DNA from 2 places in the [Clostridium] hylemonae DSM 15053 genome. Region 1 is predicted to be linked to the other one. Evidence: a T-box and tRNA genes for the amino acid it is inferred to sense, from the RefSeq annotation. Region 1 holds a T-box; the other holds one or more tRNA genes.

Region 1 (4,859 bases):
ATGATTTCTGTGACGGGACAAAGGAGGCCATTCATGAGATCGCAAAGTACGAGGCGTCCATCGGTGTGACCGCCATTTCACCGGCCACAATGACACTTCCGGTGGAGCAGCTGGAGGAGATTCTCGCCACTGCCGCGGCGTATAAAAAAGAGGCGGCGGACGAAGCAGACCTGATCGGCGTAAATATGGAAGGACCGTTCATCAGTAAAGAGAAAAAAGGAGCCCAGGACGCCACATATATTATCCCGTGTACGAAAGAAATATTTCACCGGTTCCAGAGCGCAGCCCAGGGGCTTGTCAAATATATTGGCGTGGCGCCGGAAAGGGAAGGCGCGCTGGAATTTGTAGAGCAGGTGAAGGATGAAGTGAATGTATCGCTGGCACATACGAATGCAAGCTACGAGGATGCGAAAGCAGCTTATGACAGGGGGGCGGACCATGCGGTACATCTCTACAACGCCATGCCGCCGTTTACCCACCGTGCTCCGGGCGTTATCGGCGCTGTGGCGGACAGTGAGCATGTGACGGCGGAGCTGATCTGTGACGGGGTGCACATTCATCCGTCAGTCGTCCGCGCCACGTTCAAGATGCTCGGAGCGGACCGCATTATCCTGATCAGTGACAGTATGCGCGCGACCGGCATGCCGGATGGGGAATACACGCTTGGCGGGCTTGCGGTGAATGTGACGGGCAGCCGCGCTATCCTTGTGTCAAACGGCGCTCTTGCAGGCTCCGCGACGAACCTTCTGGACTGTATGCGCACGGTGGTGAAGGAGATGGGCATCCCGCTTGAGACTGCTGTCGCGTGCGCGACTATGAATCCGGCAAAAAGCCTCGGTGCGTATGACAAGTACGGTTCGCTCACACCAGGTAAGAAGGGAAATGTAGTGCTGCTTGACAAAGAATTGAACCTGAAGGCTGTCATCAAAGATGGAAAAAGGATTTAGATAAAATGGACAGAAGAGAAGGCGCCTGCCTTATGTGCGGCAGAGAGCTTGTATATTATGACAAGGCAGGAAAAATGAAGTGCTCCGTCTGCGGGCAGAGCTTTGAGAGCCATGCGTCCTGTGAAGAAGGGCATTTCGTATGTGACGGCTGTCACGCCGAAAAAGGAATCACAGCGATAATGGAAGGATGTCAAACGACCACATCCCGCAGTCCGATCGCTGTCATGCAGGAACTCATGGAGAATCCGTTCATATATATGCACGGGCCGGAGCATCATGTGATGGCCGGCGCTGCACTTCTGGCCGCATATCACAACTGCGGCGGTGACATTGATATCTCTCAGGCGCTTGAGGAGATGCGGGCCAGGGGAAGTGAAGTCCCAGGCGGTGTGTGCGGCATGTGGGGCTGCTGCGGGGCTGCGGTGAGTACGGGCATCTTCATGAGCATCATCACGAAGGCGACGCCCCTCACCGGCCGGTCGTGGCAGATGTCCAACCGGATGACGTCCAGGGCGCTTGCCGCGATCGCAGACCTGGGCGGACCGCGCTGCTGCAAGAGGGACTGCTTCACCGCCGTGAAAGAAGCGGTGGCGGTGGTGAGGGAAGAGACCGGCATAGAGATGGAACTGCCTGAGCGCATTGTATGTACATTTTCCAAAGAGAACAGACAGTGCCTGAGGCAGAAGTGTCCATATCACTTAGACGGATCTTTTCCTGAGAAATAAAATTTCCTGCTTGACAAAAAATAAGAAATACGTTACCATTTCAGACAACAAGACAAGAATCAGAGAAAAAGCTTTGAAAAGAAAAAGTAACAGCCAGCACACCCTTACAGAAAGCAGCCGGAAGATGAGAGGCGCATGAAAGAGCAGGCTGTGAATACATCTTGGAGCTTCACACCGAAACCTTCACCTAAAGAAGGCAGGTAGGCTGTGACGCGGGGCATGCGTTATCGTGCACAAGCTGTAACTGCAGCTTACAGAGACCGGCAGCGTGAGCTGCAGGTGAATGAAGGTGGTATCACGGGAGCATAACCTCGTCCTTTTTATAAGGATGAGGTTTTTTTGTTGGCGTATGCGGCAGGAATTTGCAAAGGGGTCAGACCCCTATGGCCATAGGGGTCTGACCCCTTTGCAAATTCAACTAATTATCAGACAATATATTAAAGGAGAGGTAAGCTATGGGAATTTATGAAGAATTACAGGCGAGAGGTTTGATCGCCCAAGTGACGGACGAGGATGAGATCAGAGAATTGATCAACAATGGGAAAGCGACGTTTTACATCGGTTTTGACCCGACGGCGGACAGCCTTCATGTGGGACATTTTATGGCGCTCTGTCTCATGAAGCGCCTGCAGGATGCCGGCAACAAGCCGATCGCTCTTATCGGAGGAGGGACAGGTTATATCGGTGATCCGTCCGGAAGAACCGATATGCGTTCCATGATGACGCCGGAGACGATCCAGCACAACTGTGACTGTTTCAAAAGACAAATGAGCAAGTTTATCGATTTCTCCGAAGGCAAGGCGCTTATGGTCAACAATGCGGACTGGCTGCTGGATTTGAACTATATTGATATGCTGCGGGAGATCGGGCCGCATTTCTCCGTGAACCGGATGCTGGCTGCCGAGTGCTACAAGCAGAGGATGGAGAAGGGACTTACTTTCCTGGAGTTCAATTACATGATCATGCAGAGCTTTGACTTTTACATGCTGTACCAGAATTACGGCTGCAACATGCAGTTCGGCGGCGACGACCAGTGGGCCAACATGCTCGGCGGCACAGAGCTTATCCGCCGCAAGCTCGGAAAGAACGCGTGCGCCATGACGATCACGCTGCTTCTGAATTCTGAGGGCAAGAAGATGGGCAAGACGCAGAATGGCGCGGTCTGGCTCGACCCGGAAAAGACGTCACCGTTCGATTTCTACCAGTACTGGAGAAATGTAGGCGATACGGACGTGCTGAAATGTATCCGCATGCTGACCTTCCTTCCGCTGGAGGAGATCGACAAAATGGACGGCTGGGAAGGAGCCCAGCTCAATACGGCGAAGGAGATTCTTGCCTATGAGCTGACGAAGCTTGTTCACGGGGAAGAGGAGGCCAGGAAGGCGCAGGAGTCCGCGCGTGCGCTGTTCAGCCAGGGCGCAGCCGCACAGATGCCTACCGCAGAGATCACAGGTGACGATCTGGAGGACGGGCGCATCGATATCCTTACACTTCTGTTAAAGAGCGGCCTCGTACCGTCCAAGTCAGAGGCAAGACGCGCTGTGCAGCAGGGCGGCGTAGCTGTGGACGGGGAGAAGGTCACAGACATCCAGGAGATCTTCCCTTCAGACGCATTTGCGGGAGAAGGCATGATCTTGAAAAAAGGTAAGAAAAATTTCCGCAAAGTTGTGTTAAAATAAACGTAACGGCGGACAGCCGCAAGAAGGAGGAGTGGACAATGGCATTTAAAGAAAAAGCAATTGAGGAACTGAGCTTCAATCCATTTGAAAAGATATCGAAGCAGTGGATGCTCATCACGGCAGGCGACGAACTTAAGTCAAACACGATGACAGCAAGCTGGGGAGGTGTCGGCATCATGTGGGGCAGACCGGTCGTTACGGCATATATCCGCCCCCAGAGGTATACGAAGGAATTTGTAGATATGAATGATACCTTTACCATATCTTTTCTGCCCGAGACGCAGCGCAAGGCGCTGAACGTATGCGGTTCCGTGTCCGGCCGCGATGTGGAGGACAAGTGGAAAGAAGCAGGCCTTCATCCGTATTACGCCGACGGTACTGCGGCAGTGGAAGAAGCAGAGATGATCTTCGTGTGCAGGAAACTGTATTACCAGGAAATGTATCCCGAATGCTTCACAGAGACGGAGTGCGATACAAAATGGTATCCCGAGGCGGATTATCATACGATGTATATTGCGGAGATAACAAAGGTGCTCGTTAAATAAGCAAAGAAGGATGTGGATCTAACTGAATTAATTTAGATCCACATCCTTTTTTGATGGCTTTCTCTGCCTTTCAGAACAGAGGGATACTGCCGGTACGGCGAAGAATTCACCATACCGGCGAAGCAGGTGCAGGATAATAAAAATCTTTACGGCACCATTTTAAAATATTGGACGCTGTAAGGCGGCAGATCTATCTGTCCACCCAGCGTTACCTCCTTACCGGACAAAAGCTCCGCGGCACTGCCTTCAAAACTGCCGTGGGCAGCCGTATAAGGCTGGTCTGCCGCGTTGATGGCAACGAGCACGCGTTCCCCTCCAAAACAGCGCTCGAAGATGAGCTGGTGGTTCTGGATCACGACGTTCTTATAATCTCCATTACACAGAGCTTCGCTGTTCTGGCGGATCCGGATCATTTTTTTGATGTATTCGGTCAGCTCATTCGGCTTTGGCGCCTCAAAGCATGGTCTCAGGGCATAATCATTGTCCGGGCGCTTTTCTCCCGGTTCTCCCCACTCGCTTCCGTAATAAATACATGGAATGCCCGGCATTCCAAGCAGCAGTCCGTATGCCAGCGGAAGGTGGTTCTTGTCTGTGAGAATGCTGGCGATCCTCTCCACGTCGTGGTTATCTACAAATGTGATGAGGTGTTTGCCCCGGTACAGGCACCACTGGTCAGAGCCGTATTGCCGGTGCAGGGAATGTGCGATCTCAAACATGTTCATGGAGTTGAAACTGGAGAAGATCCCCTTGTAGCATTCATAGTTCGTACAGCTGTGAAGCATCTCGTCATTGACGATCAGATTGTAGTCGCCGAACAATACCTCCCCTATGAGGGTGAATCCCGGCTTGAGTTCCGACGTAAAGGACCGGAGCCTTCTCATAAAATTATGATCCAGGCTGTACGCCACATCAAGGCGCAGCCCGTCGATGCCGAACTCATTGATCCAGCCCCGGATGCAGTCC
Region 2 (4,859 bases), 160 kb from region 1:
CAGTGATTCCTCCATGCCCGGCACGGCCCGCTGTCATGGCAAAGTAAACTGGTATCAGATAGAAAAGCGATAGAAAGCATCCGAAAAGCGCCGGGTAAAACCGTCCCCAGAGCCACTTAATGAACCTCAGGCACGATGATATGAGACCCACGGACTCATCCGTCTCGTTTTGGTATCCTGTCACCCCATAGATGAACAGGGCCGTCATGCCCCCTACCGCAAAATAGAAGCTCGTAAGTATCATGAAGAAAACGGACAGTGTCAGCAGGCCGTACTTTCCCTTTTTACAGTACCGGTCATAGCCGATCAGCGCCAGCAGCAGAAACGGCATATAGTTCACAAACATCAGCTGCATGGAGGAATGATAGGTCACAGATGCGGCCAGCACAAGTATCGAAGAAGCATAAAAGCTTTCCCGCTTTTTAAAATGCCCGCTGCTGAGCCAGTAATAACAGAGCACTCCGTCCGCCATATGCTCCAGCAGCGAGACGACCTGAATGTATGTGGTCATCTTTACGAAGGGCAGCGCGTATGATACGAGATACAACGGGTTAAATAGTCCGTAATAGGCAAAGTTGTAAATATTCTGCCCACCGCCAAGCTCTGCCGCGAACTGGGGAAACAGTGTTTTCGTCTCATAAAACAGCTTGCGGAAATAATCCGGGAATACGCTGTGCTGCCCGAGCCAGTCGATCTCAGAGCCTGCCAGATATCCGTTTCTTATCTTCAGGATATACAGTATGAGCGGGATGACCATAAGAATCGAGAGATATAACATATCTTCCCTGCTTTTTGTTGTCTTTGCCGTCGGTTTTTGCATCCTCTTCATCACTTGATTCCCTCAATAAATAGATTGGCCTGTTTTTTATCTCTGTATATGCCCTGGCAAGGTACTGGCCTGAAATACCAATGCAGAGCAGCTGTACGCCTCCTATGAGGAAAATTACGCACATCATGGCCGGCCAGCCTGCCACCGGGTCATGCCAGAACAAGTTCTTTACCACTAGGAATACGATCATGCAGAACGCAGCCCCGCAGAACAGAATGCCGCCGTATGAAGCCATGGACAGCGGTACTGTCGAAAAACCGAGTATTCCGTCGATGGAATATTTGAACAGCTTCCAGAGCGACCATTTTGTATCGCCGGCCGCCCGCTCAACATTGTGATATTCCAGCCATTTTGTCCTGAACCCTACCCATCCGAATAATCCTTTGGAAAAACGGTTGCACTCACTTAATGATAGTATGGCGTCCGCCATTTTCCGGTTCATCATACGAAAATCTCTGGCTCCCTCCACGATCTGTACCTGGGAGAGCTTATTTATGAATTTATAAAAAGAAGCGGAAAGGAAGGAGCGCAGCTTCGCCTCCCCGTGACGGTCGCCTCTTCTCGTGGCCACACAGTCATATTCGCCTTCCTGTAAGATATCGTACATCTCAGGGAGATACTCAGGCGGATCCTGCAGATCTGCGTCCATTACCGCGACATACTCTCCCTCGGCCGCCTTAAGTCCGGCGTAAAGCGCTGATTCTTTTCCGAAATTTCTGGAAAAGGAAAGATACCGGTAATTGTTATCTTTTTCATGAAATTCTTTTAAAAGCTTCAGCGTTTCATCTGCTGAACCGTCATCGACAAATATGATCTCCACGGTCACAGGCTCCATCTTCTTTATCACTTCCTGCATGGCCTGTAAATAAAGAGGCAGTACTTCCTGCTCATTATAACAAGGAACGACCACGCTGACTGCAGGTTTATTATCTCTGTACATCATAAGACCTCCTTCTTAATGCTTGATTGCTTATGTCTGACTGTAATTATATATATAGTATCTATCATTTTCCGAAAGAAAATCTTAAGTTTAAGTAAAGATTCAAAATTACAGAATAAAAAACAGAGTATGCTTTTCACATACTCTGCTGGAATTTTTAGTATTTTAAAGAAAACGGCAGGAACCTTTATCACAAAGGATTCCTGCCACTCTCATTCCCATGAGCGTGCGGGGATTCGAACCCCGGACAACTTGATTAAAAGTCAAGTGCTCTACCACCTGAGCTACACGCCCGTATACTATTTTCACAGTAAAGAAAATGCCCAGAGCCGGAATCGAACCAGCGACACGAGGATTTTCAGTCCTCTGCTCTACCGACTGAGCTATCTGGGCATATCTTATTGAACTTTTGTAGTTCAACAAGCATCAATTGCGGGGGCAGGATTTGAACCTACGACCTTCGGGTTATGAGCCCGACGAGCTTCCAGACTGCTCCACCCCGCGTTATTAACTAATATTAGATTATGAAGCCGTTGACCGGACTTGAACCGGTAACCTGCTGATTACAAATCAGCTGCTCTGCCAATTGAGCCACAACGGCAAGTCTGGTAATGGATGGAGAAGGATTCGAACCTTCGAAGGCGTTGCCAACAGATTTACAGTCTGCCCCCTTTGGCCACTCGGGAATCCATCCATTTTCATATGGGACCTATAGGGCTCGAACCTATGACCCTCTGCTTGTAAGGCAGATGCTCTCCCAGCTGAGCTAAGATCCCATATAGCGACCCAGAAGAGACTCGAACTCTCGACCTCCGCCGTGACAGGGCGGCGCTCTAACCAACTGAGCCACTGGGCCTCGCTATCTGAAGATATGTACCTTCAAAACTGCATACAAGAAATAAATATTACATCCATTACCTATCCACCTTTTCGCTTCGAGACGCGCCTCCGTCATTCCTGACTCCGCGCTCTCTTCGCTCTTGGTCATGCCCTCGACCGATTAGTAGCAGTCAGCTCCATACATTGCTGCACTTCCACCTCTGCCCTATCTACCTCGTCGTCTTCAAGGGGTCTTACTGCTTGCGCAGGGATATCTCATCTTGAGGGGGGCTTCACGCTTAGATGCCTTCAGCGTTTATCCCGTCCCGGCTTGGCTACTCTGCCATGCTCTTGGTAGAACAACAGATACACCAGCGGCCAGTCCATCCCGGTCCTCTCGTACTAAGGACAGCTCCTCTCAAATATCCTACGCCCACGCCGGATAGGGACCGAACTGTCTCACGACGTTCTGAACCCAGCTCGCGTACCGCTTTAATGGGCGAACAGCCCAACCCTTGGGACCTACTTCAGCCCCAGGATGCGATGAGCCGACATCGAGGTGCCAAACCACTCCGTCGATGTGAACTCTTGGGAGTGATAAGCCTGTTATCCCCAGGGTAGCTTTTATCCGTTGAGCGATGGCAATCCCACTTTATACCACCGGATCACTAAGTCCTACTTTCGTACCTGCTCCACCCGTCGGTGTCGCAGTCAAGCCCTCTTTTGCCTTTGCACTCTGCGAATGGTTTCCGACCATTCTGAGAGGACCTTTGAGCGCCTCCGATACCCTTTCGGAGGCGACCGCCCCAGTCAAACTCCCCACCTGACATTGTCCCCCAGCCGGTTCACGGCTGATGGTTAGAAATCCAATACTGCAAGGGTGGTATCCCAACAGCGGCTCTGTGACGACTGGCGTCATCACTTCTTCGCCTCCCACCTATCCTGTACATGCAATACCGAATCCCAGTATCAAGCTGGAGTAAAGCTCCATGGGGTCTTTCCGTCCTGGCGCAGGTAACCAGCATCTTCACTGGTATTTCAATTTCACCGGGTGCATTGTTGAGACAGTGCCCAAATCATTACGCCTTTCGTGCGGGTCGGAACTTACCCGACAAGGAATTTCGCTACCTTAGGACCGTTATAGTTACGGCCGCCGTTTACTGGGGCTTAAGTTCAAAGCTTCGCTTGCGCTAACCTCTCCCCTTAACCTTCCAGCACCGGGCAGGCGTCAGCCCATATACTTCACCTTTCGGTTTTGCATAGACCTGTGTTTTTGCTAAACAGTTGCTTGGGCCAATTCTCTGCGGCCAGATCTCTCTGGCACTCCTTCTCCCGAAGTTACGGAGTCATTTTGCCGAGTTCCTTAACAATGCTTCTCCCGTCGGCCTTAGGATTCTCTCCTCATCCACCTGTGTCGGTTTACGGTACGGGCACGATATAAACGATAGCGGCTTTTCTTGACGCATGGCTCACATACTTCCCTACTTTAAGTTCGGTACGCGTCACGGATTTGGTTTGCACACCGGATTTGCCTGATGTACGCCTACCCCGCTTGCGCCGGTCTTTCCATTCCCGGCTTATGCTTTCCACACGTGTCCCCACAGTTCTGTTATATCGTGGTACAGGAATCTCAACCTGTTGTCCATCGGCTACGTCTTTCGACCTCGCCTTAGGCCCCGACTTACCCAGAGCAGATCAGCTTTACTCTGGAAACCTTAGATATTCGGCCGGAAGGATTCCCACCTTCCTCTCGCTACTCATTCCGGCATTCTCTCTTCGATGCAGTCCACAGCTCCTTACGGTACTGCTTCTTCCCGCATCCAATGCTCCTCTACCGATGTACTTCGTACATCCCTGAGCTTCGGTAGTGTGTTTCAGCCCCGGACATTTTCGGCGCAGGACCTCTCGACTAGTGAGCTATTACGCACTCTTTGAATGTATGGCTGCTTCTGAGCCAACATCCTAGTTGTCTTTGAAATCCCACATCCTTTTCCACTTAACACACATTTTGGGACCTTAGCTGCAGGTCTGGGCTCTTTCCCTTTCGACTACCCAACTTATCTCGTGCAGTCTGACTCCCATACATCATCTACGCGGCATTCGGAGTTTGATATTCTTCGGTAAGCTTTGACGCCCCCTAGGAAATTCAGTGCTCTACCTCCGCAAGACTTGTATGAGGCTAGCCCTAAAGCTATTTCGAGGAGAACCAGCTATCTCCGGGTTCGATTGGAATTTCTCCCCTATCCACACCTCATCCCCACCCTTTTCAAC

What was found. The T-box of region 1 lies ahead of tyrS (tyrosine--tRNA ligase). A T-box ahead of a tRNA ligase gene usually reads a tRNA of that ligase, here a tRNA-Tyr.
Region 2: it encodes a tRNA-Tyr, which carries the amino acid that the T-box ahead of tyrS (tyrosine--tRNA ligase) is inferred to sense. The anticodon was not compared.

The regions. Positions count from the first base shown of each region.
Region 1 covers NZ_CP036524.1:270,932-275,790, forward strand. The annotation lists gene nagA (N-acetylglucosamine-6-phosphate deacetylase) at 1-947, shown strand, start outside; gene LAJLEIBI_RS01255 (DUF5714 domain-containing protein) at 953-1,672, shown strand; T-box leader at 1,737-1,994, shown strand; gene tyrS (tyrosine--tRNA ligase) at 2,128-3,351, shown strand; gene LAJLEIBI_RS01265 (flavin reductase family protein) at 3,390-3,896, shown strand; gene LAJLEIBI_RS01270 (alpha-amylase family glycosyl hydrolase) at 4,043-4,859, opposite strand, start outside.
Region 2 covers NZ_CP036524.1:432,712-437,570, reverse strand. The annotation lists gene LAJLEIBI_RS02100 (YfhO family protein) at 1-778, opposite strand, end outside; gene LAJLEIBI_RS02095 (glycosyltransferase family 2 protein) at 696-1,772, opposite strand; tRNA gene LAJLEIBI_RS02090 (tRNA-Lys) at 1,991-2,063, opposite strand; tRNA gene LAJLEIBI_RS02085 (tRNA-Phe) at 2,090-2,162, opposite strand; tRNA gene LAJLEIBI_RS02080 (tRNA-Met) at 2,200-2,273, opposite strand; tRNA gene LAJLEIBI_RS02075 (tRNA-Thr) at 2,298-2,370, opposite strand; tRNA gene LAJLEIBI_RS02070 (tRNA-Tyr) at 2,382-2,463, opposite strand; tRNA gene LAJLEIBI_RS02065 (tRNA-Val) at 2,473-2,545, opposite strand; tRNA gene LAJLEIBI_RS02060 (tRNA-Asp) at 2,552-2,625, opposite strand; rRNA gene LAJLEIBI_RS02055 (23S ribosomal RNA) at 2,750-4,859, opposite strand, start outside.